2 regions of the Lachnoanaerobaculum sp. MSX33 genome follow, and region 1 is predicted to be linked to the other one. Evidence: predicted binding sites of a transcription regulator. Region 1 holds the regulator's gene; the other holds the start of a gene.
The links. Region 1 encodes Rex, which represses fermentation and respiration genes when NADH is low (regulators of the CRP and FNR family bind a similar motif). Its sites were predicted from a motif close to ATTGTTAANTANTTAACAAT; they were not measured.
Positions count from the first base shown of each region.

Region 1 (16,008 bases):
GTGGAGCCGAAACATCTCGGATTTGCTTCAAACTCCGATGATGAAAAAGACTATTCAGCAATGAAAAGTAATGTTATGGATGAAGTGAAGCAGATGTTTAAACCTGAATTTTTAAACAGAATTGATGAAACTATAGTATTCCATCAGCTTACACGTGATAACTTAAAAGAGATTTTGGACATATTGCTTAAGGAAATTAACAACAGACTTTCCGAGCAGATGCAGATGAATCTGAAACTTACAGAAAAGGCCAAGGAATTCCTTATTGATAAGGGTTATGATAAGAAATACGGTGCAAGACCGCTAAAACGTGCTCTGCAAAATGAGATAGAAGATAAGATGGCTGAGCAGATACTTCTTGGAAATGTAAAGCAGGGAGACTCTCTTAAGGTGGATTGCAAAGGCGAGGACAAAGACAGAGAACTTGTATTTAAACCGATTGTTAAGAAAAATAAAGTAAAAGAGCTTGTAGCCCAATAAATAGAGCTGACTGATATTTGTATAACACATTTATCAGTCGGCTTTTTTATATTTAATAAAAACATAAAAAATTCAAAAATAAAAAGATAAATACACAAAATATATGCTATGATAGAATGTACATAGAAGTATATCGTATTTATAAAAGGGTGAGTATGATGGATGATGTAATAATTGAAGTAAAAGGGCTTTATAAGTTCTATAAAGCGGGAGAAAATATAGTACATGCCCTTGACGGCTTGGATTTTACTATAAATAAGGGAGAGTTCGTGGCGATAGTAGGTCCTTCGGGTTCCGGAAAATCTACACTCCTTAATATGCTGGCAGGACTTGAAAAACCGACTAAGGGAGAGATAATAATCGGCAAAACTCATCTTGAAAAGCTTAAAGAAAATCAATTGGTGGCATTCAGACGAAACAATGTAGGATTTATTTTTCAATCATATAATCTGTTACCGACTATGAATGCACTTGACAATGTGGCTTTACCGCTGGTATTCAGAGGTGTTGACGTAAAGAAAAGGATTGAAACGGCTAAGAAATATCTGACTTTGGTGGGTCTTGAAAAACAGATATATCAAAACGGAAATGCTATGAGCGGAGGTCAGCAACAAAGAGTAGGAATAGCAAGAGCACTCGCTATGCAGCCTAAAATAATTTTTGCAGATGAACCGACAGGAAATCTGGATACAAAGACTACGGCTGAAGTACTTGAGCTGATGAAGCGGATTGTAAAAGAGGAAAATCAAACTCTTATTATGGTTACACATGATAATGATATAGCTAATGTTGCAGACAGACAAATCAGAATAGTAGATGGAAAGGCGGTTTAGTTAATATGAACGGTGTAAAGAAAATTTTGGGAATTGTGATGATTCTTTTAATGGTCATTATCTCACAGGTAGAATCTTTTGCAAAGTTAAGAAACATAGAAAGCAACAATGTATTTCATCAGGATAAGATACCTGTCGGAAAAACAGGTAAAATGATGAGTGTAACATTTTATGTTGAAACGGGTTCAGACTATGCGGATGCATGGGCAGGTATAGCTTATGATGATGAAGAGGATGAAAATATAGAATTTCCTTTTGAACTTACATCCGAGACTACAGACAGAAAGCATGTAGGAAAGATAAGTAAGGGTAAGAAAAAAAGCATTACTATTTCAGCAAGAGTAAGAAGAGATATTCCTGAAGGTTACTACGGTATTCCTGTTTATCTGGCAGATGACAAAGAAGGTGGAAGAGGTATACAGGAATATATAAATGTTTATATTCAAAAATCAGCCACAACCGACAGCAGTGAATCGGAAGCGGTAAAGGATGTGGAGTTTACTTTAGGTGAAGGACAGTCAACACCCAGAGGTAAATATCCTGATGTATTAAACTTCGGTCTTAATCTTGCAAATACAGGTAAGCTTACAGCCTTTGATGTTACCGCTCATATGGTGATGGATAAGGACAATACGGTTTTTCCGTTTGAAATAAATGATGCCAACTATGACAGACATTTTGATAAGATTGAGAGCGGAGGAGTTACAAGCCTTGATTACAGTTTTGCAATACAAAAAAACACCTATACAGGTTATTATCCGATAAAGCTTGAAATCACATACCGTGACTCTACCGAAGGTGAAATAAAAAAGACTGAAGAGCAATTCTTTGTACATATACAAAATAAAGATAAGGATGCAACAACCACTTCACCGGGAGAATTTAATCCGAATGACAGAACAAAGGCAAGAATAGTAGTAGACAGTTACAGAACGGAGCCCAAGGATGTATTTGCCGGTGAAACTTTCGATTTGATTATTGTAATGAAAAATGCTTCTGCAAGTGTAGCTGCCAGCAATATTTTATTCACATTGGAATCTGAAAAGGCGAGTGACAGTGCGGTATTCAGTATGGAGGAGGGATCAAGTTCTCATGCAGTGAATTCTCTGCCTGCAAATCAAACCACCGAGCTTAGACTTAAGATGAGTGCAAGGGCAGGTGTGGATCAAAGGTCATATTCAATTACAATAAATGAGCAGTATGATTCACCGGAGTATAAAAATGCTACTGATAAGGTCAGTATAGATATACCTGTAAGACAGGTTGCAAGGATGAATATCGGAAGCTTTGAAATCAACCCTGACAGTATAAGCGTCGGTGATGATGCAAATATCACATTTCAGATAAATAATACCGGAAAGGTAGTTCTTTATAATCTTATGGCAAAGTTTAAGGCGGATTCAATAAAGGAGAATGAAGCCTATATAGGAAATGTTAAGCCCGGTGAGAGCGGAAATGTGGATGTAAATTTGACAGGTAAAGCAGTAACTGCAGATGACGGTAAGATAAACCTTACTATAAGCTATGAAGATGAAAACGGAAATATAACAGAGGAAACAAGAGATTTTATCCTGAATGTAAACGAAGAGGCGGAAACTGATTTTGATATAACAGATCAGCAAATACCTGAAGAAGAAAACAGGAGATTTAATCCTTTACCTGTTATAATCGGGGGAGGTTTATCGTCTGTTATTATAGCAAGTGCTTTGATATTGAAGAAAAGAAAATCAAAAAAGGAGCAGATGTAAATGAAATTGCTTGATTTACTTAAATTAAGTATTTCAAACCTGAAAAGAAGAAAGCTTAGAACTGTACTTACCGTACTGGGTGTACTTATAGGTACTGCTTCCGTTGTGACTATGCTCTCACTCGGTATCGGACTGGATGAATTGAATAAAGAGAGCATCGCACAGTCGGGGTCACTAAAAGCTATAGATGTTACCGTTCCATACAACAGACAAGATGATTCATCAAATAAAAAGGCGGAACCCTTGCGTATAAAGGATGATACTATTGAAACTTTTTCAAAGATAGAGCATGTGGAAGGAGTATCTCCCGTGCTGTCAACTTATGTAATTATCATGCAGGGACCTTATATGCAAAACACTCAAATAAACGGAGTAAATGAAGAATATATGGCTGAAATAAAACTTGAGAGCGGTCATATTCCTACAGATAAGAAAAACCTTGAATTTGTATATGGAAATTTTGTTATTAAAGATTTTCAGAATCCTAAAAAGCCAAATGAATCATTTTATCAGACTAACAAGCTTCCAAATGTGGACTACAACAAGCCCATGTTTGTTATCTTTGACACGGAAGCCTATGATAAGGCAAATGCCGGAGGGGAGAATGCACCGAAGCCGCCAAAGAAGTATATTATAGATACTGCAGGTGTGGTAAAAGGAGGTGCTTTATTGGATGATTATGACAGTTACAATAATTTCAGTTTCGGAATATATTGTAATATAGACGCTTTAAAGGCAATGCTTAAGAAAGTCTATAAAAACAAACCTATTCCCAATCAACCTACAACAAAGAAAGGTAAGCCGTTAAAGTATCTGGTATATGATTCCGCCAAGATATATGTGGATGATATGAAAAATGTTTTGACAGTTCAAAAGCAAATCACAGATATGGGTTTTCAGGCCGAGTCTCAAATGGAGTGGATTGAACAAAGTAAAGCCTCTACAAATATGATTCAGATGGTACTTGGCGGTATCGGAGCCGTGTCATTGTTTGTTGCTTCTATAGGTATTGCAAATACTATGATGATGAGTATATATGAAAGAACCAAAGAAATCGGAATTATGAAGGTCTTAGGCTGTGATATGAATCGTATACGAGATATGTTTCTTATAGAATCGGGTGCTATCGGACTTATAGGAGGCTTGACCGGAGTTATTTTTAGTTTTATTATTTCAATTGTAATCAATGCTCTTGGAGTGGCGGTGGCTGTTTCCGGAGTAGACGGAAATATATCAAGAATACCGCCGTGGCTTGTAATATCAGCAATTATTTTTGCGGTTATTATAGGAATGCTGGCAGGTTTCTTCCCTTCTTTAAGAGCGATGAAGTTAAGTCCGCTAACTGCACTTAGAAACGATTAGGAGGTTTTATGTTTGAGTATCTGTCAAAATTAGAGTACCCGGGTAGAGGAATTGTACTTGGAAAGTCGGATGACGGTAAGAATGCCGTCTTTGCCTATTTCATCATGGGGAGAAGTGTAAATTCAAGAAACAGAATATTTGAAGTACATGGTGATGATATAAGTACAAAGGCTTTTGATGAAAGTCTGCTTGGCGATCCGTCTTTAATTATCTATTCTCCTGTAAGAGTATGTGATAAAAGTGTAATAGTAACAAACGGTGATCAAACGGACACGGTTTATGAATATTTAAAGACCGGTAAAAGCTTTGAAGATGCACTGTATACAAGAACTTTTGAACCTGATGCACCGAATTTTACACCGAGAATATCAGGACTTATTGAATTAAAAGACAGACTTAAACTTAAACTTTCTATATTAAAGAGTGATGAAGGGGATGAAAACCGGACTTTAAGATTTTTCTATAATTATGACAATGTAAAAGCAGGTGAGGGATTTTTGATTCATACCTATAAAGAAAATTCGGATCCTCTAAAAAGTTTTGAAGGTGAACCGAAAAAGATACAGATAACCGGAGATATAGATGAATTCAGCGAAAAACTTTGGAACTCTCTTGATTCGGAAAATAAAATATCTTTGGCAGTCAGGTATATAAATTTGGAAACCGGTGAATATATACAGGTTATAAAGAATAAGTTGGAGGGTATGTAATGAAAGAGTTGATTTTAAAGTATGGCTGTAACCCTAATCAAAAACCTGCAAAAATTTTTATGGAAAACGGTGAGGAACTTCCTATAAAAGTACTTAGTGGAAATCCGGGCTATATTAATTTACTTGACGCCTTAAACGGGTGGCAACTTGTTTCAGAGCTGAAAAGAGTAAGTTCTTTACCTTCCGCAACAAGCTTTAAACATGTATCACCTGCAGGCGCTGCAATAGGACTTCCGCTTAATGATGTTTTAAAGAAGATATATTGGGTGGAGGATGACGAACTTTCACCTCTGGCCTGTGCATATGCAAGAGCCAGAGGTGCGGACAGAATGTCATCATTCGGTGATTTTATCGCTCTGAGTGATATTTGTGATAAAGAAACCGCTTTACTTATAAAGAGGGAAGTATCTGACGGTGTAATAGCGCCGGGATACAGTGATGAAGCTCTTGAAATACTTAAAGCAAAGAAAAACGGAAAATATAATGTCCTTCAAATAGACGAAAACTATATTCCGGCAAAATCGGAAAAGAAGCAGGTCTTCGGTATTACATTTGAACAGGGACATAATGATTTGGATATAAGCATGAGCCTGCTTGAAAATATTGTGACAAAAAACAAAGATTTGCCTGAGAGTGCAAAACTTGATCTGCTTATATCTTTAATAATTTTAAAGTATACTCAGTCAAATTCCGTTTGCTATGTAAAAGACGGACAGGCAATAGGTATAGGAGCGGGGCAGCAGTCAAGAATACATTGTACAAGACTTGCAGGAAATAAGGCGGACAACTGGTTTTTAAGGCAGGCTGAATGTGTGCTTAATCTTCCTTTTAAAGAGGGAATAAAAAGAGCGGACAGAGATAATGCAATTGATGTTTACATAGGTGATAACAGCGTTGAGGAGCTTTTAACCGAAGGAATGTGGGAGCATATCTTTACACAAAAACCGGATGAATTTACAAGGGAAGAAAAGAGAGATTGGCTGAAGAATCTAAAGGGTGTAAGCCTTGGTTCGGATGCATTCTTTCCGTTCAGTGACAATATTGAAAGAGCAAAAAGAAGCGGTGTGGAATTTATTGCACAACCGGGAGGTTCTTTAAGAGATGATGCGGTTATAGAATGTTGTAATAAATATAAAATCACCATGGCATTCACAGGCATAAGGCTTTTCCATCATTAAGCATATTATTGAAAAAATTTGTTGATTTAATATATATTTTATTATAAAATTTAAATAATCAATAGGTTTATAACAGTTTTTTATTGATATTCCGGATATTATGGAGGGGTTATGGCAATATTAGTTACCGGTGGTGCCGGTTATATCGGAAGTCATACCTGTGTTGAATTGTTGAATGCAGGTTATGAAGTGGTTGTAGTGGACAATTTGGTAAATTCTTCAAAGGAATCACTTAAGAGAGTTGAAGAGATTACCGGAAAGTCTTTACGTTTCTATGAAGTCGATTTGTTGAACCAAAAGGCTCTTACAAATGTATTCAAAGAAAATAATATAGATGCAGTTATACATTTTGCAGGATTAAAGGCGGTTGGAGAGTCTGTATATAAGCCGCTTGAGTATTATCACAATAATATTACAGGAACTCTTATTTTATGTGAAGTAATGAGAGAGTTCGGAGTGGAAAAGATAGTATTTTCATCAAGTGCTACAGTATATGGAGATCCTAAGGTTGTTCCTATTACAGAGGATGCACCTCTCGGTGTTATAACAAATCCATATGGAAGAACAAAGGGAATGCTTGAGCAAATCCTTACAGATTTGCATACTGCAAATGAAAAGTTCTCGGTAATGCTTTTAAGATATTTCAATCCTATAGGAGCACATGAGTCAGGCAGAATCGGTGAAAATCCTAAGGGCATTCCAAACAATCTATTACCTTATATCACACAGGTTGCCGTTGGTAAACTTGTATGCCTTGGAGTATTCGGAAATGACTACGATACCAAGGACGGTACATGTGTAAGAGACTATATCCATGTTGTCGACCTTGCAAAGGGACATGTGAAGGCTCTTGAAAAGATGATGAGAGATCCGGGAAAGGTGGATATCTATAATCTTGGAACAGGTATAGGATACAGTGTACTTGATGTAATAAATGCATTTGAGAAAGTAAATGATTTAAAAATCAATTATGTATTCAAAGACAGAAGAGCCGGAGATGTACCTGCTTGTTATGCAGATCCTTCACTTGCGCTTAAAGAGCTTGGCTGGAAGGCTGAGAAAAATATTGAAGATATGTGTAGAGACTCTTTCAGATGGCAAAAGGCAAATCCGAACGGATTTGAAGAGGAGAACTCTGATATAGTAGTCAGAAAAGACGGTTCAGTTATTAAAAAATAAATATAAATTATATGCCTTACGGAGTTTTCCGTAAGGCGGTTTATAAAGGAGATTATGCTTAGTAAAATACATACAGCAGGTCTTTTAGGTATCAATGCATTTCATGTCTGCTGTGAAACCGATATTGGTGACGGTCTGCCGGGAATTATTCTAATAGGTTCTCTATCCGGTGAAGTCAAAGAGGCGGCAGACAGAGTAAAGACCGCAATAAAAAATTCTAAATATTCTTTTTATCCCAGAAAAATCGTTATAAATCTATCCCCCGCAGAAATCAAAAAAGAAGGTTGTGGCTATGATTTACCTATTGCCATATCAATTCTTGAGGCACTTGGAACAATAAAATCCGATATATTAAACAAATCACTCTTTGTAGGTGAGCTTTCACTCAGTGGTGAATTACTTCCTATAAGAGGCATACTGCCGATTGTTATATTTGCAAAAGAAAACGGCTTTGAAAATGTATTTCTTCCATATGATAATCTGGCAGAGGCAAATATAGTTACAGGTATTAAAAATTATGGTATAAAAACTCTAAAAGATCTGATCGAAATTCTAAACGGTGAAAAAACTTATTCGGAAAATATTCAAATACAAATCCCGGAAACAAAAGAATACAGTGACTTTTCGGATGTAAACGGACAGATATTACTAAAAAGGGCTGTGCAGATTGCTGTTGCAGGACGTCATAATATATTGTTTATAGGACCTGCAGGTACAGGAAAAAGTATGATTGCCAAAAGGATTCCCGGAATAATGCCAAATATGAGCGATGAAGAGGCTTTGGAAGTTTCGAAGATATACAGCGTATGTGGGCTGCTTAATTCAAAAGAGCCTGTATTAAAAATAAGGCCTTACAGGGACCCTCATCACAGTGTTTCTCCACAGGCACTTTCAGGAGGAGGCAGGATACCTAAGCCCGGTGAAATTTCTCTGGCACATAAGGGAGTATTATTTTTAGATGAGCTGGCGGAGTTTAAGACAAATACCATAGAGGTACTTAGGCAGCCTATGGAAAACAAAACTGTAAGTATTTCAAGAGTAAATGCAAGTATTGAATATCCTTCAGATTTTATGCTGGTTGCGGCTACTAATCCGTGTAAATGCGGATACTATCCTGACAGAAGTAAATGCAGTTGTAATGAGGCTCAGGTAAGAAAATATCTTTCAAGAATATCAAAACCGTTACTTGACAGAATAGATATAACTGTTGAGACTTCACTGATAAAATATGCAGAGCTTAAAGGTGAATTTAAAAATATCAGCAGTGAAGAAATAAAAAATTACATAGAAAAAGTAAGGCAGATACAGCTAAACAGATATAAAGATTATGGGTTTTCTTACAATTCTGAAATTCCGGCAGGTCTTATAAATAAATTCTGTGCTTTAAAAAAGAGTGATGATATTTTCCTATCTGATTTATATGAGATGAAAAAGATGAGTGTAAGGGGACTTCATAAAATATTAAAAGTTGCAAGAACTGTTGCAGATTTTAATGAACATAAAAATATTGAGCATGATGATATATGTGAGGCTATATCATATCGCTCTTTAGAAGATAAATATTGGTAAGGAGGAAATATGCAGATAAATAATATTTCAGACAGAGAAGCAATGTTTTTTCTGTCAAGTTTAGCGGAGCTCGGTTATGCTTCAAAGCGTGCTATATATGAGAATATTAAACCTTTATACAGTATTTTTGAAATGAACTTTGAAAATTTAAAGATGAAAGTAAAACTAAGTGAAAAGCAAATTAAGGCTGTTTTAGGATTAAAAATTAAACTAAATGAACTACATGAAAAATATCTGTCTTTAGATGAAAGAAAAATAAAGTTTATACTTCCGTTTGAAGATGATTATCCCAAAAAGCTTTTGGATTTAAGAGATTATCCTTTCGGCATATTTGTAAAAGGTGATATTCCAAGGCAGAGAAAGAGCGTAGCAATAGTGGGCAGTAGAGGTGCAAGTGAATATGGATTTGGAATGGCAAAGTTTATTGCACAGGAACTGGCTGCAAATGATGTGGATATAATAAGCGGAATGGCACTTGGAGTCGACAGTATGGCACATGAGGGTGCTGTTATTTCTAAAGGAAAAACTTATGCAGTACTTGGCACAGGAGTAAATGTATGTTATCCTGATAGCAATTTTACTCTATACAATAAGTTATGTAGTGAAGGCTTTGGAGGTGTTATATCTGAATTTCCTTTGGGAACAAATCCTTTAAAGTTTAATTTTCCTATAAGAAACCGTATTATTTCAGGTCTGGCGGATATTACTGTAGTAATAGAAGCAAGACTTAAGTCGGGTTCACTTATAACGGCAACACATGCCATAGAACAGGGGAGAGAAGTATTTGCACTACCGGGAAGAATAACAGATTGTATGAGTCTTGGATGTAATAAATTGATATCCGACGGTGCCGGTATTATAACCTCACCTACGGATATTTTGGAAGCACTTGATCTTAATGTTGATAAAAAAATTCAAGTATATAATGAAAAAAACTCTAATATACTTGCAAAGAATGATAAAAAGGTTTATAGTTGCCTTGATTTAAAACCGAAATATATAGATGACATAATCAAAGAAAGCGCTTTAGACATCTCTCAAGTGCTTAGCTCACTTTTATTACTTGAATTGGAAGGTTTTATCGTACAAGTATCATCAAATTATTATTGTAAGAGATTAAGTTAGTAAGGGGTTAAAATGGCTGGAAGTTTAGTGATAGTGGAGTCGCCTGCAAAGGTAAAGACCATTAAAAAATATTTAGGTTCGGGGTATGAGGTTACGGCGTCAAACGGGCATGTGCGGGATCTGCCTAAATCCACAATGGGTATTGATGTTGAAAATGACTTTGAACCGAAATATATTACCATAAGAGGCAAGGGCGAGTTACTTGCTAAACTGAAAAAAGATGTTAAAAAAGCTGATAAAATATATCTTGCAACCGACCCTGACCGTGAGGGTGAGGCAATAAGTTGGCATCTGTCAAAGGCTTTAAAACTTGAAGACAGTGAAAAAAAGGTATTTCGTATCAGTTTTAATGAGATTACAAAAAATGCAATAAAAGAGGCTATTAAGCATCCAAGAAATCTGGATATGAATCTTGTGGATGCGCAGCAGGCGAGAAGAGTATTGGATCGTATGGTGGGATACTCTATCAGCCCTCTACTTTGGGCAAAGGTAAAAAGAGGATTGTCTGCCGGTAGAGTGCAGTCTGTAGCTCTTCGAATGATATGTGACAGAGAAGCACAAATAGATGAGTTTATTCCTGAGGAGTATTGGACTCTTGAAGCCGAGTTTTTGACCGAGCACTCAAAAAAGACTGTAAATGCCAAGTTCTATGGTAAAAAGAGTAAGCTTGCCATAAACAATAAAGCTGAGATGGATAAAATATTAAAGGCATTAAAGGGTGCTTCATATGTGGTTTCAGAGATAAATGAGGGTGAAAGAGTAAAGAAGGCTCCTATTCCGTTTACAACATCTACCTTGCAACAGGAAGCCAGCAAAAAGTTAAACTATTCAACTCAAAAGACAATGAGGCTTGCACAGCAATTATATGAAGGTGTGGAAGTAAAGGGCAAGGGAACAATAGCTCTTATAACATATTTGCGTACAGACTCAACCAGAATAGCTGCCGAGGCAGATGCCGCTGCAAGAGAGTTTGTAGATAAAAGCTACGGATCTGAATATGTTTCAAAAAATGTTGTTACAAAGACAAATAACAATAATGTTCAGGATGCACACGAGGCTATAAGACCTACAGATGTGAATCTTACTCCGGCAATGGTTAAAGAATCTTTGCCAAGAGAGCTTTTCAGACTGTATCAGCTTATATGGAAGAGATTTGTTGCCAGCAGAATGGAAAATGCAAAGTATAAGACTACTTCAGTGAAGCTCAGTGCAGGAGATTATATCTTTACTATGTCCGGCTCAAAAATAGTATTTGACGGATTTATGAGTGTTTATACTGATGATGATGAAGAAGAAAAGGTAAGTTCGGATGCTGTTATCGGAAAGCTTAAGGTAGGAGATGAACTTAAACTTGAAAAGCTTTTGGATGTACAGCATTTTACACAGCCGCCTGCACATTTTACGGAAGCAAGTCTTGTAAAGGCATTGGAAGAACAGGGAATAGGACGTCCGTCAACATATGCACCTACTATTACTACAATTCTTGCAAGACATTATATTGTTAAAGAGCAAAAAAATCTCTATGTTACCGAGCTTGGACAGATTGTAAACTCTATGATGGTTAACTATTTCGGGAGCATAGTGGATAAGGAATTTACGGCAAATCTTGAGCAATTACTGGATTCTGTAGGTGACGGAAGTGTAAATTGGAAAACTGTTGTATCAAACTTTTATCCGGATCTTGAGTCGGCAGTAGAGCAGGCTTCAAAGGAGCTTGAAAATGTAAAGCTTGCTGATGAAGTTACAGATGTGATATGTGAAAACTGTGGAAGAAACATGGTTATAAAATATGGTCCGCACGGAAAGTTTTTAGCATGTCCGGGATTCCCCGAATGTAAGAATACAAAGCCGTATCTTGAAAAGATAGGAGTTAAATGTCCTAAATGTGATGGTGAAGTAGTAATAAAGAAGACTAAGAAGGGAAGAATATACTATGGTTGCAGCAATGCGCCTGAATGTGATTTTATGTCATGGAATAAGCCTTCTTCTATAGCCTGTCCAAAATGCGGCTCATATATGGTTGAAAAAGGAAATAAGCTACTTTGCATGAATGAAGAATGCGGATATTCCGAGAATAAGCCAAAAGAAGAATAAATATTTAAAGTTAAACGACCGACTTAATAAGCCGGTCGTTTATTTACACACAAATACTTTATTATAGCTGCTTTGTTATTCCTTATCATCATCTTTTTTATCAAGATTTCTTATCTGTTTTGTTATTACAAGATATGCATATATTATTACAGGCATTACAATATCTATAAACAATAATACAAAAAGCAATCTGATATTGTCTGAGAATATTGCAACAAGAACAGTTGAGATCAAACTGAATATAAGTAAAAGTAAGATTATTATCGCAAAAAACTTTTTCATTTTCATATTAATTTTCCTCCAGACTTAAAGTCAGTTCTTCCCACTCGTTCATAAGCTTTTCAAGCTTTTCTTCCAGAGCTGTTTTTTCTTTTTGCAGTTCCATAAGCTTACCTACATTTGAGGAAATCTCAGGATCGGCAAATTCCTCATCGATAAGAGCAAGTTTTTCTTCAAGTTTTTCTATTTCCTTTTCACATTTGTTCAAGGCATTTGTTACTTTCTTTTTTTGAGCCTGTGCAGTCTTATTTTCAATCCATTCCTGTTTTGAATCTGAGATTTCTGTAGGTTTTTCTTCTATATTATTATTTGAAAGATTGGCTGCACCTTCTACCGCCTCTCTTTTTTCAATATAGTAATCATAATTTCCTATATAGTTAAGTAATCTGTTTCCTGTAAGATCAAGAATCCTTGTTGCGGTCTTATTGATAAAGTATCTGTCATGTGATACATAGCAAATAGTACCCGGGAAACTGTTTAAGGCACTTTCAAGTACATCCTTACTTAGAATATCCAAATGGTTTGTAGGCTCATCCAAAAGCAGGAAATTTGCTTTTGATAACATAAGTTTAACCAAAGATACTCTGCCTCTTTCTCCACCTGAAAGATCACCGATCTTTTTATACACATCCTCACCTGTGAAAAGAAAAGCTGCAAGTATGTTTCTTATTTGAGTATTGTTCATCTCAGGGTAAGTATCTGAAATCTCATCAAACAAAGTCTTGTCCATATGAAGTACCTGGTGTTCCTGATCATAGTACGCAATGGAAACATTTGACCCGTAGATTACTTCACCGGTATCAGGAGTTAAAAGTCCGTTTATAATCTTTAGTAGGGTAGTCTTTCCTGTACCGTTATCACCTATAATAGCGACTCTTTCCCCTCTTTTTATTTCAAAATTTATATTTGAAAAGAGATGCTTTTCATCAAAACTCTTTGACAAATCATGTACTGTAAGCACATCCTTACCGCTTTCTTTTGAAATATCCAAAGAGAGTCTCATATTTTCTATATGAGTTTTTGGAGCTTCGACTCTTTCAATCTTTTCAAGTTGTTTTTGACGGCTCTCGGCTCGTTTTATCGACTTTTCTCTGTTAAATTGCTTAAGCTTTGTAATAACAGCTTCCTGATGTTTTATTTCCTGTTGCTGATTCAAATATTCCTTCATTTTGGCATCTAAAAGCATCTGCTTTTTTGCGGAGAAGTCTGAATAGTTTCCGGAATACATTTGGACTTCGGCGTTTTCAATATCTATGACCTTACTAACTATCTTATCAAGAAAATATCTGTCATGTGAAACTATAATTACCGCACCCTTATAGTTTAAAAGATAGGATTCAAGCCATTCTATACTTCGAAGATCCAAGTGGTTTGTAGGCTCGTCAAGTAAAATAATATCAGGTTCTTCTAAAAGCAGTTTTGCAAGGAAGACTCTTGTTTTTTGACCTCCTGATAATGTATTTATCTTTCTGTCAAAATCATTTTCATCGAATCCGAGTCCTTTTAAAATACCGATGACTTTACTCTTTGCGGCATATCCGTCCATCAGCTCATAACTGTGAGTAAGAGCGGTATATGAAGAATATAACTCTTCAAGTGCCTCGCCTGAAAGATGTTGCATCTGTTCCTGCATCTCTAACATTCTTTTTTCCATGTTAAGGATATGCTCTATAACTGTATATAGCTCATCTATAATACTTAATGTGGAATCTACATTATTTATCTGTCTTAAGTATCCGAGTTTTGCATCCTTTGCAAGTATAACATTACCGCTGTCGGCATGTTCCTCACCTGTAAGTATTTTTAGCAGTGTGGTTTTTCCGGCACCGTTTACACCGACAATGGCAACTTTTTCATGTTCATTGACTAAAAAATTTGCATCTTTTATTATCTCATTGCTTCCGAAAGACTTTGAGATATTTGTAGCATTTAAAATCAAAATTTGCCTCCTTAGCCATATAATCCACATAAGTATAGCTTAAATACATGCTTAAATGCAAGACAATTCATGATACAAATGAAGCCTTTATATGCTCAAAAACTTAATAAAATATATAATATTCACCATATATATCTGTATTGACATTTATATTAATAGATAATATACTAATTGTAGAATTCTTAACAAATGGAATTGCTGAGAATAATTTATAAATTGATATTTGGAACGGAATAAATATGGAAGAAAGAAAAATATCCAGAGCAGTCATTTCAAGACTGCCAAGATACTATAGATACTTAGGTGAGCTGTCAGAAGAGGGTGTTGAAAGAATATCCTCAAAAGAACTCAGTGAGAGAATGAAGGTTACGGCTTCTCAAATCAGACAGGATTTAAACAACTTTGGAGGTTTCGGACAGCAGGGATACGGATATAATGTAAGATATCTGTATAATGAAATCGCAAAGATTTTGGGAATTGACCGTCAGCATAATATTATAATAATAGGTGCAGGTCATTTGGGACAGGCTATTGCAAATTATGCAAACTTTGAAAGAAGAGGTTTCCTTATCAAAGGAATGTTTGATGTGGATCCTAATCTTTTCGGAAAAACTATACGTGGTGCAAGAGTGTATTCTCTTGATAACCTTGAGAAGTTTGTATCTGAAAATGATATACAGATAGCGGCACTTACAATACCGAAGACCAGAGCAATGGAAGTTGCGGACAGACTTATAAAGTCGGGAATAAAGGCAATCTGGAATTTTGCACATACAGATTTGGTTGTACCTGATGATGTAGTTGTTGAGAATGTGCATCTTTCAGAATCTCTTATGAGGCTGTCATATAGAGTCAGTAATGTAGATGCTGTTCCTTTTGAAGGGAAGTATGATTAGAGGGATCGGCACTGATATAGTCGAAATAGACAGAATATCAAATGCAATTAAAAAGGAATTTTTTTTAAAGAAGGCTTTCAATGATAGTGAAATAGATATGGCCGGAGGCAGAAACAGAGACAGTTTTCTGGCCGGAAATTTTGCTACAAAGGAAGCCTTTGTAAAAGCATTGGGAACAGGTTTCAGAGGTGTTGAACTTAAGGACTTGGCGGTACTCAGAGATGAACTTGGAAAGCCTTTTATAAAAATCTGTAATAATTCAAACAGACATTTACAAGGAATTGATGAGAATAAAATCCATGTATCCATAAGCAATACCGACTCATTGGCAATTGCAATGGTAGTAATAGAAACAGACTAATATGTGGAGATGGGGATATGAGAATTCTTGATGAAACTGCATTAAAATATATACCTGAAAGAATTAAGAATGCAAATAAAGGCAGCTATGGGCATGTTCTGGTTATTGCCGGAAGTAACGGAATGAGCGGTGCCGCATTTTTGAGTGCAATGGCGGCATATCGTTCAGGCGCAGGTTTGGTTAGAATACTTACGGTAAGCAAAAATCGTACAATTTTACAAACACTTTTACCTGAAGCAATAATAACAACTTATG
Region 1 covers NZ_AZXX01000092.1:20,439-36,446, reverse strand. The annotation lists gene HMPREF1495_RS11575 (ATP-dependent Clp protease ATP-binding subunit) at 1-480, shown strand, start outside; gene HMPREF1495_RS11570 (ABC transporter ATP-binding protein) at 636-1,313, shown strand; gene HMPREF1495_RS11565 (COG1361 S-layer family protein) at 1,319-3,061, shown strand; gene HMPREF1495_RS11560 (ABC transporter permease) at 3,062-4,423, shown strand; gene HMPREF1495_RS11555 (IMP cyclohydrolase) at 4,432-5,133, shown strand; gene HMPREF1495_RS11550 (phosphoribosylaminoimidazolecarboxamide formyltransferase) at 5,133-6,311, shown strand; gene galE (UDP-glucose 4-epimerase GalE) at 6,423-7,490, shown strand; gene HMPREF1495_RS11540 (YifB family Mg chelatase-like AAA ATPase) at 7,545-9,059, shown strand; gene dprA (DNA-processing protein DprA) at 9,069-10,184, shown strand; gene topA (type I DNA topoisomerase) at 10,197-12,278, shown strand; gene HMPREF1495_RS11525 (cell division protein DIVIC) at 12,354-12,566, opposite strand; gene abc-f (ribosomal protection-like ABC-F family protein) at 12,568-14,496, opposite strand; gene HMPREF1495_RS11515 (redox-sensing transcriptional repressor Rex) at 14,736-15,392, shown strand; gene acpS (holo-ACP synthase) at 15,385-15,753, shown strand; gene HMPREF1495_RS11505 (NAD(P)H-hydrate dehydratase) at 15,771-16,008, shown strand, end outside.

Region 2 (16,008 bases), on a different contig from region 1:
TTCCCCATGCACCGCCTTCACTTGCGGTTTCAAGCACTTCTACAGGAGCATTGATTGCTGCAGAAAGATATCTTTGTCCGACTCCTTTGGTTTTAAATAATCCTCCATGCCCCATCATTTTCTTTATCTTTACATTCTCTTTCTCTGTTAAGATATCAAGCCCCACCTTAACTGCTGTAAGTGAACTGTATAAATGTGCTCTCATAAAGTTTGCCAGATTGAACTCACTCTTAGGGCTTCTTAAAAATAAAGGTCTTCCTTCATTTAGCTTCGTAATACCCTCTCCCGAAAAATATCCGAATGACATCAGATTACCACAGTCGGGGCTACCATTTAATGAATTTGTATAGAGTTTTTCAAACAGTTCTCCATCTGAAATATTTATACCGAAAAGCTTTGAAAATTCTCTAAATAAGCCAACCCAGGCATTCAAATCACTTGTACCGTTATTTGCATGTGACATAGCCACCGGATCTCCGGCCGGTGTAGTCACCATATCTATTTCCTCATAGTAATCATTAAGTTTCTTATCAAGTACAAGCATTGCAAACATACTTGTACCTGCAGACATATTTCCTGTACCTTTTTTAATAGAGTTGGTTGCTACCATTCCGGTACCCGCATCACCCTCAGGTGGACAAAGTATACTTCCCTCTTGTAAGTCCCCGTCTTTATCTAAAAGACTTGCACCCGACTTTGATAGTACTCCGGCTCTTTGTCCTGCAACCATTACCTTTGGCAATATCTCTCTTATCTTCCACGGAAATTTGTACTCTGCAATCTTTTCTTCAAATATATTAAGCATTGATGCATCATAATCCATAGCAACAGAATCTATAGGGAATATTCCGGAAGCATCGCCTATACCTATATTCTTTTCACCTGTAAGCAGGTAATGAATATATGATGACAATGTTGTAACAAAATCAAGTTTCTCAACATGCTCTTCTTTATCAATTATTCTCTGATACAGATGTGCTATTGTCCATCTGAGCGGAATATTGAACTTAAAGCTTTCACTTAAATCCTTTGCCGCTTCCCAAGTATTTGAATTTCTCCAAGTTTGAAAAGGAGCAAGCAGATTCATATCCTTATCAAACGCCATATATCCATGCATCATAGCACTGATACCCATGTATTTTATCTGCTTTAGAGTCACTCCATACTTTTCTTTTATATCCCTCTTTATACTCGCATAACAGCTTGAAAGTCCTGAAAGTATCTCATCAAGCGGATATGTCCAAATACCGTCTAAAAAGCTGTTTTCCCAATCATGGATCCCTGTTCCCAGTACTTCTCCGTTTTCATCAGTCAATACAGCCTTTATTCTTGTAGATCCAAATTCAATTCCTAAGAATATATCTCCTGTTTCTATTATCTTTTTTACTTCCATATTCCCCCTAGTTACCATAGTAGGCATTCTTACCATGCTTTCTCAAAAAATGCTTATCCTGTAAATATTTCGGCGCTTTCACAGCATTCGGATTTATACTTAGTGCAAATAAATTCATCTTCGCAACTTCTTCCATTACTACTGCATTATGTACCGCCGTATATGCATCCTTACCCCATGCAAAAGGACCATGGCTGTGACATATACATCCGGGTATATATACAGGATTGATATTTCTTTCTTTGAAAGTTTCCACTATCACCTTACCTGTGTTAAGCTCATAATCCTCATCCAACTCTTCTTTTGTAAGATGTCTTATACATGGAATATCACCATAGAAATAATCACATTGCGTAGTACCCATACAGGCAATATCCGCTCCTGCCTGTGCAAATCCCGTTGCATAGGGTGAATGTGTGTGTACAACTCCACCTATATCTTTAAAGTTTTGATACAGTATAAGATGTGTCTTTGTATCGGATGAAGGATTATATCTTCCTTCTATACGGTTGCCGTCAAGGTCCATTACCACCATATCATCAGGTGTAAGTTTGTCATACTCTATTCCGCTGGGCTTTATTACAAAGTATTTTCCGCTTTCATCAATACCCGATACATTTCCCCATGTAAATGTCACCAGACCATATTTCGGCAAAAGCATATTTGCCTCATATACCTCTTTTTTCAGTTTTTCTAACATATTCCTCCTGATATAAATAGATTTTACGAATTGCTATATTAAGTATTTTAGCTTTTAAAATGTTTATTAGCAATAATTAATACTTTAATTTTGCTCTTTTCATTTCTTATTCTCAATTCTTTATCTATTATCTCCAATTTTAGAAATATAATTCCTACATTTTGCCGATTGATTTATCTTAAGAATTCTGTCATAATACTTACATAAATTCTAATATTTTAGGATTGTTACTGAGACGCAGGCAAGACCGAATTTACCATAGTTCTATGGTTTATTTGGTTTTTTTTATTGCTTTATGGTGGTGCGATGATCATTGAAAAAATTATAAATAATAATATTGTCTTAACCCATGACCATAAAAACAAGGAAATTATTGCCATGGGTAAGGGTATAGGCTTCGGCAGAAAAAAAGGGGATTCTCTATCGGAGTCTGAAATAGAAAAGGTATTTCGTATCAAGGAAAATGAAATGCTTCTTAAGTTTCAGGATATGATTGCGGATATCCCTATTGAAAGGATAACTCTTACAGATGATGTCATTTCATATGCAATCAATGTGGAAAAGCTTAAGCTCAGCCAAAGCATTTATCTTACTCTGGTTGACCATGTGAATTTTGCCATTGAACGATTTAAAGAAGGCATGACTCCCGAGAATGCTCTTATGTGGGAAATCAAGAGATTTTATCCTCAGGAATATGCCCTTGGACTCTATACACTCAGACTCATAGATGATAGAATAGGACTTTCCCTTCCGGATTCGGAGGCAGGCTTTATTGCACTTCATTTTGTCAATGCGCAGTACAGCACTCATATGAAGGAGACTTTAAGTCTTCCACATCTTATGAGGGATATAATGGACATTGTAAAGAGTGAATTGAACGTGGAGCTGAATGAAAACTCTATCCACTATGAAAGATTTGTTACTCATGTAAAATTTCTTATTCAAAGACTTTACAGAAATGAGATGCTACATGACGACGATACAATTTTTGAGGATATGATGAAAGAAAAGTATCCCGAAGAATTCGAATGCGGAAAAAGGATTGCAGAATATATAGAGGTTGAAACCCGTTCAAAGATAACAAGAATGGAAATGACCTACTTGGCAATTCATATAAAAAGAGTAACTATGGCAGAGGAGTAAAATATGTTCGGTTTATTTAAGAAGAAGAAAAATACATTTTTCAGTCCTATGAGCGGAAAAAGTGTTTCTATAAAAGAGGTTCCTGATGAGACATTTTCATCAGAGATGCTTGGAAAGGGAGTTGCAATCGTTCCAAATGACGGTCTTGTAACCTCTCCTGCTGACGGTAAGGTAACTATGATTTTTGAAACCTTACACGCTGTCAGTATATTAGCCGATACAGGTGAGGAAATTCTCATCCATATCGGGCTTGATACCGTAAAGATGAACGGTGAAGGATTCTCTTCCTTTGTAAAAGCGGGGGATAGAGTTAAAGCAAAAGATCCGCTTATACAGGCAGATCTTGATAAAATAAAGTCAGCAGGATTTAATACTATAACCATAATGCTTGTTTGCAATACTCCGGATTTTAAATCGGTTGAAAGTATCACAGATATAGCTGTGACTAAGGATAGTGAAATATTGGTAGTAATACCAAAATAATAAATTTTCTCTTTGACCGGCCGGCAAAGGGATGAACTTAAACATTAAGGAGAAATTTTTATGAAGTATTTACAACGTCTTGGGAAGTCTTTGATGCTTCCTGTAGCCTGCCTTCCTGTGGCGGCGATTTTGATGGGTATCGGTTATTGGATCGATCCTACCGGTTGGGGTGGAAATAACATAATAGCAGCTTTCCTTTTAAAGGCAGGCGGTGCTATCATTGACAATATGGCTATCTTGTTTGCCATAGGTGTTGCTGTCGGTATGAGTGATGATGGTGACGGTGCCGCAGCACTTGCAGGACTTGTTTCATGGCTTGTTGTTACAACTCTTTTATCAAAGGGTTCAGTAGCTATGTTTACAGGTGTTGAGGCTGATGCCGTTCCTGCGGCTTTCGGTAAGACACAGACTCAGTTTATCGGAATTATTTGCGGTCTTATCGGTGCTGTTTGCTATAATAAGTTTAAAACAACAAAGCTTCCTGATGCACTCTCTTTCTTTAGCGGTAAGAGAAGTGTGGCTATCGTTACTGCAGGCTTTTCACTTATTGCAGCTATTGTTTTATTCTTTATCTGGCCTGTTGTTTATGGTGTATTGGTAAGCTTCGGTGAGGCGATTCTGAGCACAGGTGCTGTAGGTGCAGGTATCTACGGATTCCTCAACAGACTTTTGATTCCGTTCGGACTTCACCATGCACTTAACTCTGTATTCTGGTTTGATGTTGCAGGCATCAATGATATCGGTAAATTCTGGGGAAGCGCAGAAGGCGGTGTCCTCGGACAGACAGGTATGTATATGTCAGGATTCTTCCCTGTAATGATGTTCGGTCTTCCGGGCGCTGCTCTTGCTATGTATCACACAGCTAAGGATGCAAGAAAGAAAGCCGCTTACGGTCTTTTACTTGCCGCAGCTCTTTCATCATTCTTTACAGGTGTTACAGAGCCGCTTGAGTTTGCATTTATGTTCCTTGCACCTGTACTTTACGTTATCCATGCTGTTTTAACAGGTATTTCACTTGCTGTAGTTGCACTCCTTCCTATAAGAGCAGGATTTAACTTCAGTGCCGGTCTTGTTGACTGGGTACTCAGCTTTAAAGCTCCGTTTGCACAAAATCCGCTTCTTATGGTTCCGATCGGCGTGGTTTACGGTGCAATATACTATGCAATCTTCCGCTTTGTTATCACAAAGTTTGATTTAAAGACTCCGGGTAGAGAGGATGATGAGGAAGAAGAAAAGAAGGCTGTTTTAGCTAATGATGACTTTACCTCGGTTGCGGCTATTATCTTAGAGGGTGTAGGCGGTCCTGAAAACCTTACATCTATTGATAACTGTATCACAAGACTTCGTCTTGAGATCAAGGACTATACAAAGGTTGATGAGAAGAAGATCAAATCTGCAGGTGTTGCAGGTGTTATCAGACCTTCAAAGACTGCCGTACAGGTTATTATCGGTACAAAAGTTCAGTTCGTAGCGGACGAGTTCAAAAAACTTGCTAAAAATAAATAATAATTAACACACTTCATAAAAAGGGGAGCATATCAAATATGCTCCCTTTTGGTTTACTATAATTTTATTTTGCGGATAATGCAGCCATTGTGATGTAGTTATATGGCTGATTGAAATGTGGAAGGAAGAATATATCAAGCAATTTAAGCTTGTCTATAGTTACCTTCTCCTGTATTGCAAGTGAGAACATATGGATACCCATTGACATATCATATGTAGATGCCATCTGTGCTCCAAGTATCACTCTTGTCTTTGCATCATATACTATCTTTATATTTACCTTAGGATTTGTTGTTTCAATGAATGTTGCCTTTTGTAAGTCTTCAAATGAAGTGGAAAGCACATCCATACCGAGCTGCTTCGCCTTCTGCTCGCTAAGTCCTGTGGATACAAGTTTTAAATCATAAATTGAAATAGCATTTGATCCCTGTACTCCGATAGTCTCAAGTTTCTTACCGCATGCATTATATGCGGCTATAATTCCCGAACGTACGGCATTTGTTGCAAGTGCGATATATGACTTCTCTCCTGTAGAGTTAAAAAGTACTGTAGCACAGTCACCGATAGCATATACATCCTTCTTGCTTGTCTGCTGAGTCTCATCAACTATATATGCACCGTTTGACATTGTTTCAAGATAATCTTTTCCAAGCTCAGTATTAGGTCTGAATCCTATAGCAAGAATAACCATATCACACTGATATTCATTCTTATCGGTTACTATAGCCTCTACCTTGCCGTTACCCTTAATCTCCTTTACAGTCTCACCGAAAGCAAGCTTGATACCGTGATCTGAGAGGTTCTTGTCCATAAGTGCACTGAACTCCGGATCATAGTAACTTGAAAGTGAAGTCTTTGCTATATCAACAACTATTACCTTCTTATTATGTCTCTCAAACGCCTCTGCAAGCTCTACTCCGATATATCCCGCACCGACTACCGCAATTGTCTTGATATCAGGATTTTCAAGTTTCTTAATTACTTCTTCGGCATTCTGGAAAAGCTTTACCAGCTGAACATTCTCCAAATCCTTGCCCGGTATCTGTGGTACGATAGGAAGTGAACCTGTAGCCAGTATCAATTTGTCATAGCTTTCTTCTACCTTCTTACCGTTCTCCAAAGTTGCATATACAAACTTTTTATCAAAGTCTATTCTCTCAACCTTGCTGTTCATATTTACCTTTGCACCCTGTGATTCAAGCTTTTCCTTGTTTGAATAGAAAAGTCCGTCAGGCTTTGATATCTGACCGCCTATCCAAAGTGCCATACCACATCCCAGGAAGCTGATATTTGAGTTCTGATCGAATACTACTACCTCATCTCCCTCATTGAATCCTGTGATTGTATTGATTGCACAAGTACCTGCATGATTTGCTCCAACAACTACTACCTTGCTCATATTTTCCTCCAAAATATATCTTAATATTTATTGTCATCTCTTTAACAAATTGTACTATGTTTTATAACTTTTAACAAGCATTTTCGGGCTTGTACAGTTAAATTTTTTAAAATATATTTTGTTATTTATAAACTTCCCAAAAGCATTGGAAGTCCAAGGCTTATAACAGGTATAAATGTTATAAGTAAAAGTGTAATTATCATACACAGATAGAATGGCAATGTTGCCTTTACTACCTTTTCCATAGGCAGTTTTGCTACGGCCGAACCGATAAAGAGTACTCCTCCAACCGGTGGTGTAAGAAGTCCTATACCGCAGTTTAAGATAACCATTACACCGAACTGTATCGGTCCTATTCCTATAGAGTTTGCTATCGGAAGAAGTATAGGTGTAGCAATAAGTATGATAGGTGCCATATCCATGATACATCCGAGTATAAGCAAAATAAGGTTAAGAAGTAATGCAAGTATTATAGGGTTGTTTGTAAATCCTGTGATTGCACTTGCAGCCATATCCGGAACATGAAGTGTTGTAAGGCAATATCCGAAGATACTTGATGTTGAAATAAGGATAAGTACAATTGACAATGTATTTACACATTCATCAAGAGTCTTCCATACACCCTTCCAGTCAAGACCTTTATATATGAATACGCTGACAATAAGGCTGTAGATAACCGCAATAGCTGCCGACTCTGTTGCAGTGAACACACCGCCTACTACACCTACAACTACTATAAGCACTGCCGCCAATGCCCAGAATGATACGCTGAGCTGCTTTAAAAGCACCTTCATCGAGAACTTCTCACCCTTCGGATAATTCTTTCTCACTGAAATAATATATGAACCGATCATAAGTGATACCGCAAGCAATGCTCCCGGAATATATCCTGCAAGGAATAAGCTTCCTACCGATACACCGCCCGCTGTGGTAGCATATATAACCATGTTATGTGAAGGAGGTACCAAAAGTCCCTCGCATGATGATGTAATTGTAACCGCTGTAGAAAAATCCGCATCATATCCCTGATCCACCATCATAGGTATAAGGATTGAACCGAGTGATGCCGTATCTGCTGCCGCAGAACCTGAAATTCCTCCAAAGAAGTATGAAGCCACGATATTAACCATCGCCATACCTCCACGCATCCAGCCTACACAGGCATTTGCCAGTGCAATAAGTTTCTCCGATATACCGCCGCTTCCCATAAGGCAACCCATTGTTATAAAGAACGGTACCGCCATAAGTGAGAATGATGAAATACCCTTAACCATCTGCTGACATATTGTTGAAAGCGGTTGTCCCTGTGCCAAAAGGCAGAGCAAAGATGAAAGTGCTACCGCATATGCAATCGGGAAACGCAAAAATATCATTACAAAAAAGCTTATAAGTAATATAGCAATTGCTACTCCTGTACTCATGCCTGCACCTCCTTAGGATCTTCTTTTAAGCAAATAGCCTTTATATGATTATAAAGTGCCTCAAGCTCAAATATTAACATTGCAACACCTGCTAAAGGTATCGGGAAGTACTGCCAGAATTTTGAAAGTCCCGGCATACTTACATAAGTACCCTTTGCACCAATCTTCATAGCATATTTCCATCCTACCACTATCATTACCACTGCAAGTATCAAAACCGCAACATCTGAAAGTACATCCAAAAATCTTACAACACTCTTAGGCAGATACGGATCAAAGGCCGTCATTCTGATATGTGCGCCTCTTCTTATTGCAAGTGCGGCTGAAAGCACTGCCATATATGCCATAAATGTTAGAACTATCTCCTCACTCCATGCGGGATCCGGTATAAATGATACATATCTTCCGGCAACCGCCATTGTTGTGATGGCAATATCTCCTATCAATAACAGTTTACATATAAGCAAAACAAATTTGTATGTAGCATCATATGCCGGCTTTATTTTATCTACCGCCTTAAAAAAATCTGACATAATTACCTCTTATTCTATCAACAAACCTCTTGGAGAAGTCTCCAAGAGGCAATAATATTATTTATCCAAGTCAACTAACTGCTGATATAATTCTTTCTGATCTGTTGTGTTCTTATCGATAACATTCTTTGTAGCTTCTTTCCAAGGTGTTTTATCTGTTACTTCAACAACATTTACACCTGATGACTTAAGCTCCTCTAAAACCTTATCCTCCGCCTTTTGAGCGATTTCTCTGTTTACTTCACCTACATACTTTCCGGCCTCAACAAGGATATTCTGCTGCTCAGGTGTAAGCTTATCCCAAGCTTCATCAGTGATTACTACCTGGAATGCTCCCAGTGTATGACCATCAAGGATGATGTTTGGAGCCACCTCAGGGAAAGCATTTGACTTATAGTTTGTTATAGGCTGCTCTGCACCGTCTACAACACCTGTCTGAAGTGCTGAGTAAAGCTCATTAAATGCAACTACTGTAGGAGATGCACCAAGTCCCTCAACCATTCCGTTCATTACAGGATCGTTTGAAACTCTCATCTTCATTCCCTTTAAATCCTCAACAGAATTTACAGGATTCTTTGTAAAGAAGTGTCTGAAACCTTCCTCACCATAGTACAAGCTCTTGATACCGAGGTTCAGATCTGATGTTTCTTGTAAGAACTCCTTTGACAAGTCGCTGTCTACAAACTTCCAGAAATGCTCTCTTGAGTTGAATGTGTATGGTAATGAAAGAAGTGAAGCCTTCTTTGCGCCATAGCTTGTAAGAGCGAAAGCTGAAATTCTTGACATATCTACTGTACCTGTTCCTCCAAGCATTCCGTCAAGTACATCGTTCTCTGAACCGAGTACACCGCTTGCCTGAACATCGATATGAATCTTTCCGCCTGAAAGCTCTTCCACCTTCTCCTTGAATGCCGTACCGCTCTGTCCTACGATTGTATCAAGCGGATTTACCTCCGCATAAACCAAGGTTACCTCCGCACCCTCGCTGCCGCCGTCTGCCTTTGCTGCGGTTGTCTCGTTGCTGTTTGCTGCAGTTGTTGTTGTCTCAGGACTCTTAAGTCCGCAAGCTGATAATGCTAATGTAGCAATTGCTAATGCAAAAAATCTCTTTTTCATTGTTCCTCCAAAAAATAAATACTTAAGACTAAAAAGTCTTACATCTCTTTTATATATTCTATATTTAAGAAAAACTTATGTGAATGGTAATATTTTAATATAATAAGTAAATTTTTAATCTTTAAACTAAATGTTACCTCTGTACTCTGAAGGACTCATTCCTACCGCCCTTTTAAACACCTTTGTAAAGTAGTTTGAATCCGTATACCCCACACTTACACCGACTTCTTTTATATTAAAACTGACATCCTTTAAAAGTACCTTTGCCTTTTCTATTCTCAGATTGGTCAGATAATTTATAAAGGTATCGTCAAAGAGCTGCTTAAATATCTTTGAAAAATAAACGTCCGAATAACCGAGTATACCTGCCACATCTCCGGCACTTATATCTCTTTTATAATTTTCCTTTATATATTTTTTTATAATGCTTTTTTGTGAATCCTGAAGATTTTCACTTTTACCGTCATCGGAACTTATTTCTTTTATACTTGATATGGCTTCAATGATAAGTCCTGTAAGCTTTTCCTCCTTCCACGGCTTCAAAAGATAGTCAAATGCCTTTATATGCATCGCTTCTATGGCATATTCAAATCTGTCATATGCCGTTATAAATATGATAATACAATCCGGATTCTTCTCTCTTATAAGCTTTGCCAACTCTATTCCGTTCATACCCGGCATTTCAATATCCAAAAGTGCAATATTTATATCTGTATTTTCAACTATACCTGCCGCCTGCTTTCCGTTACTTGCCATGAAAATATCAAGCTCATTTAAAAAAAACTTCTTAATTGTCTTTTCAAGTACCTTAAGCTCAAGGTTTTCATCATCAGCTATCAGTAAATTCACATTTTCTCCTTCCTAAACGGTTTGCGGTATCAGAAAATATACCACTGTCATCTTTCCTTCTTTGGAATATATTCTCAAATCACCTGTTTTATATATATTCTTTATACGCTTATAGATATTTCCGAAACCTATTCCGAGTTTTGCGGTAGGCCTCTCTCTCATAAAATCTTTCAGCTGATTAAGCCTTTCAGTGCTCATTCCGACACCGGTGTCCGCAACAATAATGTGAAGCATATTTTCTCTTTCCCATACTCTTATTACTACCTTACCGCCCTCTTCCTTTTTGGAAATTCCATGCACTATCGCATTTTCCACTATAGGCTGAAGTGAAAATGACGGAATATACACCTTATCATTTTCGACTTTTGAAACTATATCGTATGAAACACGATCACCGAAGCGCATCTTTTGTATATACATATAATCATTTACAATGCTCAGTTCTCTCTCAAGACTTACCTGCTTTTCATCGGTCTTTAAGCTGTATCTGAATATATTTCCAAGTGCCCTTATCATATCCTCGGTATCCTTGGCATCTTCCAGATTGGCCGAAGCCGCTATGATATTTAAGGTATTAAATAAAAAATGCGGATTAATCTGATTTTTAAGCAGGTCAAATCTTGCCTCATTGAGCCTTTTTTCCATGTTCATCTTTTCCATGGCTTCTTTATGCAAAAGTTCCGAAAGCTCATACCTTTCCTCCAAACTTGAAATATATACCGAGGTGGCATGCTTCATCTTGTTAAAGGCATTTGTCAAATCTCCCATCTCATCCTTATTGCGTATTATGATGTCCTTATCTGAAAAATCATTTTTGGCAATATTTTTTGATATCTCAACCATCCTGTTTATCGGTGAGATTATAAGAGCCTGTAGCTTGAATGCCATATAAATTATCAATACTATGATAGGTATCAGTATTATCCCCACTACAAGAGGCATTTTCTTAAAGAATTCGGCTCTCTTTTGATATATGGCATTGTTCTCACTGAGAGTAACATCCATCAGTCTTTCCCCATAGCTTATCAGATAATCCTGCATTTCATACACATTATATACTTTTTCTATAAAGTCCTTGGCTTCATATTTATCATCCAGTATTTCCTGTCTTTTGGCCGCATATACCGGATAGCTGTTTTTTATACTCCATATTTTGGCATATCTTTCATTATCCATATGCATTATATCAAGTTCCAACTTGTCAACTATTTCATCCGTTCTTTTGCAACTTGCCAACAATTCATCTATATTGTCCCTGTTTCTTATAAATATACTAAAATCCGCCTTTTCTTTTGTCATCGCATCCTGCAACTCATAACAAAGCGATATCTCATTTATTATCTCACCGAAACCTGAAGAGGTATATTCCACAACAAAAAAATCAAAACATAAATTCACTATCAACGCCGAAACTACGGCAATAATGAAAATACCGATTTTTACTTTTATAGATTGATTTAAAACTTTTTTTCTCATAAATGCCATCCTAAAAATGTATAATAAAAGGATACTACAAAATTTTTTTTTCTTCCATAGTATCCCTCATTTATATATTATGTATTTCCAGTATATTTGATAATAAAAATCCCAAAAATGTTTTCTTTTGATATCTTATAAAATCACTGTAGGCAAGCTTATACCCTCTACCCCATGATGATATATAAAAAAAGTCTTCTCCGTTTTCTTTTTTACAGTCATAAATCAGCACATAATGTGCATATATCTTTGCTGTATTGCCGGTTTGAATATCTGTAACCTCTATGCCCTTTTCCTTTTTTAGAAAAGATAAAAGATCCGGTCCTACTCCGAGTATTACAGGCATCCCTGTATGCAGACTTTTATTTACCTTTGAAAGTATATTGTATCCCAATCCCCATCTTGCTTTCAAAGAAAGTTTATTTTCTCTGAAATAAGAATTTATGCCTCTTGCAAGGGCAAATCCTGTCAGTCCCTTTATAAGAGGTGTATCAAGGATATTTAAATACTTCCTGTAGACCATAAGTACAAAGGCTGTAAATGTATCTTTACTTACTGTATTTTTGCTCTTATATACAGACTTCCAAAAGCACATCAAAAAATTGCATATGGCAATTATTCCGCAACCGTATTCCTCTATATCTTTATAACCAAGACTTAGAAACCAGCCTTGATTTCCGCCTGTATAAGATTTTTTATCATCTGTTATAAGAAGATCCTTTTCAAGCGATCTACATGCTGTGGTCGGCAAATGTGGCATCTCCCTCCCAAAGTACTGTCTTTCCTTCTTTAGCACTTTGTTTCACATCTATAATTCTCTGATTTGAACTTCCCCTAAATCTCAATGTAATATCATAGAGTTCCTGTACAAACTCACCGTCCACCATCACATCACAAAGCGATAAGATTTTCGGTGTTTCATCAAAATAGGCTCTTCCGCCGGGAACAAGGTCCACATCATAAGTGTATCCCGAGTATATCCAAAGGTTTTTATCAGGATATCTTTTTTTAAACTCCTCTATAAGCGGCAGTATTCCCTTTTGATTTGCCTTTTCCATAGGTTCTCCGCCAAGTATGGTAATTCCCGATATATACTCGGGCTCTACAGATTTTAATATATCCTCTATAGTTTCATCTGTAAATTCTTCACCGTATTTAAAATCCCATGCCGTCTCGTTAAAGCAGCCTTTGCAGGCATGTGTACAACCCGATACAAACAGAGAAGTCCTTACTCCCGGACCGTTTGCTATATCATCATATTTTATATTTGCATAATTCATTATAACATTTCAGCCATTTCCAAAAGGAGCTTCTTTGAATCTTCAAATCCTAAGCATGGATCTGTAATAGACTTTCCGTATATATGCTCCTCAATTTTCTGGTTTCCTTCTTCTATATAGCTCTCAATCATTACACCCTTTACAAAATTTCCTATCTCCTGTGAATATCTCATAGAGTGTAACACCTCTTTTACTATACGAACCTGCTCTTTATACTTCTTATTTGAATTTGAATGATTTGCATCCACAATAACGGCAGGATTTTTAATATCTCTTTCCATATAAAGATCCAAAAGAAGTCTAAGATCCTCATAGTGATAGTTTGGAAGGCACTGGCCGTGCTTATTTACCGCACCTCTGAGTATCGCATGTGATAAAGGATTTCCGTCAGTCTTTATCTCAAAGTTTCTATAGATAAACTCATGTGACTGCTGTGCGGCATATATCGCATTGAGCATTACGGACATATCACCGCTTGTAGGATTTTTCATACCTACAGGTACGTCAACTCCTGATGATGTAAGTCTGTGCTGCTGATTTTCCACAGACCTCGCACCAACTGCAATATAACTCATTAAATCATCCAAGTATCCGAGATTGTCAGGGTAGAGCATCTCATCTGCTGTAAATAACCCCGTTTCTTCTATAACTCTAAGATGCATCTTTCTGATTGCGATAATTCCCTCATGTACATTGGGCTTTTTCTCAGGATTCGGCTGATGCAAAAGTCCCTTATATCCGTCTCCGTTGGTTCTGGGTTTATTTGTATAGACTCTTGGAATAACTATTATTTTATCCTTGACTTCCTCCGCCACTTTTACAAGTCTGCTTGCGTAATCAAGTACGGAATCTTCATTATCTGCAGAACAAGGACCTATTACAGCCAAAAACTTTTTGCTGTTTCCTGTGATTACATCAGCTATTTCTTTATCAAATTCTTTTTTCTTTGCCACAAGTTCTTTACTTAAAGGATACTTTTCTATGATTTCTTCCGGACTCGGAAGATTTCTAATGTATTTTATTCCCATAGTTGCCTCTTTCATTATATATGTTTCAAACTTAAATCGTATGAAACTTTACTTAATGTATTTATAGTCATACGGCATTTTTGTCCGTAATATTTTAACAGTATAAATTAATCGTAAAAAATTATCAAGTCTTTATTACTTTAAAGTTCTAAACTTTAAATATTCAAAGTACAAGCTTGATTCTTTTTAATTACTTTGTTATACTTCTTTTTATGAATTTTTATCAGCCTAAGCTGCAATAAATAAAGGATGGATATGTATGAATTGTTATGATGAATTAAAGGCAAGAGGACTTATTGCCCAGGTTACAAATGAAGAAGAAATCAGCAAAATGATAAATAACGGAGAAGCCACATTCTATATCGGTTTCGACCCTACAGCAGACAGCTTACATGTAGGTCATTTTATGGCTCTTTGCCTTATGAAGAGACTTCAAATGGCAGGCAATAAACCTATCGCTTTGGTAGGTGGCGGTACCGGTATGATCGGTGATCCTTCAGGAAGAAGTGACCTTAGAAAGGTTCTTACTATAGAAGATATCGATCACAACTGTGAATGTTTCAAAAAGCAGATGAGTCGCTTTATTGAATTCGGCGAGGATAAAGCCAGAATGGTAAACAATGCCGATTGGCTTAGAGATCTCAACTATATGGAATTTATCCGTGATATAGGTCCGCATTTTTCAGTCAACAATATGCTTAGAGCAAAATGTTATGAAAACCGTATGGCAAACGGACTCTCATTCCTTGAGTTTAACTATATGATACTTCAAAGTTTTGACTTCTATAAGCTTTTCCTTGATTACGGCTGCAATATGCAGTTCGGCGGTGACGATCAGTGGTCAAATATGCTTGGCGGTACCGAGCTTATCAGAAGAAAGCTTGGAAAAGATGCACATGCTATGACTATTACCCTTTTACTAAACTCAGAGGGTAAGAAAATGGGCAAAACCGTCGGCGGTGCTGTTTGGCTTGATCCGAATAAAACAACTCCTTTTGAGTTCTACCAGTACTGGAGAAATCTTCCTGATGCCGATGTGCTTACCTGCCTTAGAATGCTTACCTTCCTTCCTCTTGAGCAGATAGAGGAAATATCAAGCTGGGAAGGTGCCAAGCTTAATGAGGCAAAGGAAATACTTGCAATGCATCTTACAGAGCTTGTACACGGCAAGGAAGAGGCTGAGAAGGCAAATGCAGCCAGCAAGTCTCTTTTTGTAGGCGGTGGAGATATGAGCAATGTTCCTACTTATGTTTTACAGGATGAGGATTACAGAGACGGTACTATAGATCTTTCAGGTGTACTTGTAGTCAGCGGACTTTCAAAGACCAGATCCGAAGCCAGAAGAAATATCGAACAGGGCGGTGTTTCCATAGAAGGTGAAGTTATAAATGATGTAAAGAAAACTTTTACAAAAGAAGATTTTGCAGGCGAAGGACTTCTTGTTAAGAGAGGAAAGAAAAACTTCTGCAAGGTTAAATCAGAATAAAATTTTTTAAGGGGCTGTCGGGAAGTAAAATTACTTATTTCCCGACAGCCCCTTATATATAAAACATTGATATATCATTGTACAAAAATAATGTCTCAAAAATCATCTTAAATGATCATTTGCTTCATATATATAAACAAATATATATAGAGCAAGTAAAAGAAAAACACTTGATATTTCCAAAAATAAACTATC
Region 2 covers NZ_AZXX01000061.1:45,931-61,938, forward strand. The annotation lists gene HMPREF1495_RS05850 (xylulokinase) at 1-1,393, opposite strand, end outside; gene HMPREF1495_RS05855 (L-ribulose-5-phosphate 4-epimerase) at 1,401-2,093, opposite strand; gene licT (BglG family transcription antiterminator LicT) at 2,400-3,236, shown strand; gene HMPREF1495_RS05865 (PTS sugar transporter subunit IIA) at 3,240-3,719, shown strand; gene nagE (N-acetylglucosamine-specific PTS transporter subunit IIBC) at 3,780-5,225, shown strand; gene nox (H2O-forming NADH oxidase) at 5,290-6,624, opposite strand; gene HMPREF1495_RS05880 (TRAP transporter large permease) at 6,750-8,045, opposite strand; gene HMPREF1495_RS05885 (TRAP transporter small permease) at 8,042-8,578, opposite strand; gene HMPREF1495_RS05890 (TRAP transporter substrate-binding protein) at 8,636-9,694, opposite strand; gene HMPREF1495_RS05895 (response regulator transcription factor) at 9,821-10,543, opposite strand; gene HMPREF1495_RS05900 (sensor histidine kinase) at 10,556-12,019, opposite strand; gene HMPREF1495_RS05905 (hypothetical protein) at 12,090-12,779, opposite strand; gene nrdG (anaerobic ribonucleoside-triphosphate reductase activating protein) at 12,751-13,299, opposite strand; gene HMPREF1495_RS05915 (3-deoxy-7-phosphoheptulonate synthase) at 13,299-14,327, opposite strand; gene tyrS (tyrosine--tRNA ligase) at 14,587-15,813, shown strand; partial or broken gene HMPREF1495_RS13945 (hypothetical protein) at 15,916-16,008, opposite strand, start outside.
Region 2: a site for Rex is predicted at 6,654-6,673, ahead of nox (H2O-forming NADH oxidase). Genes of this name have one in related genera too.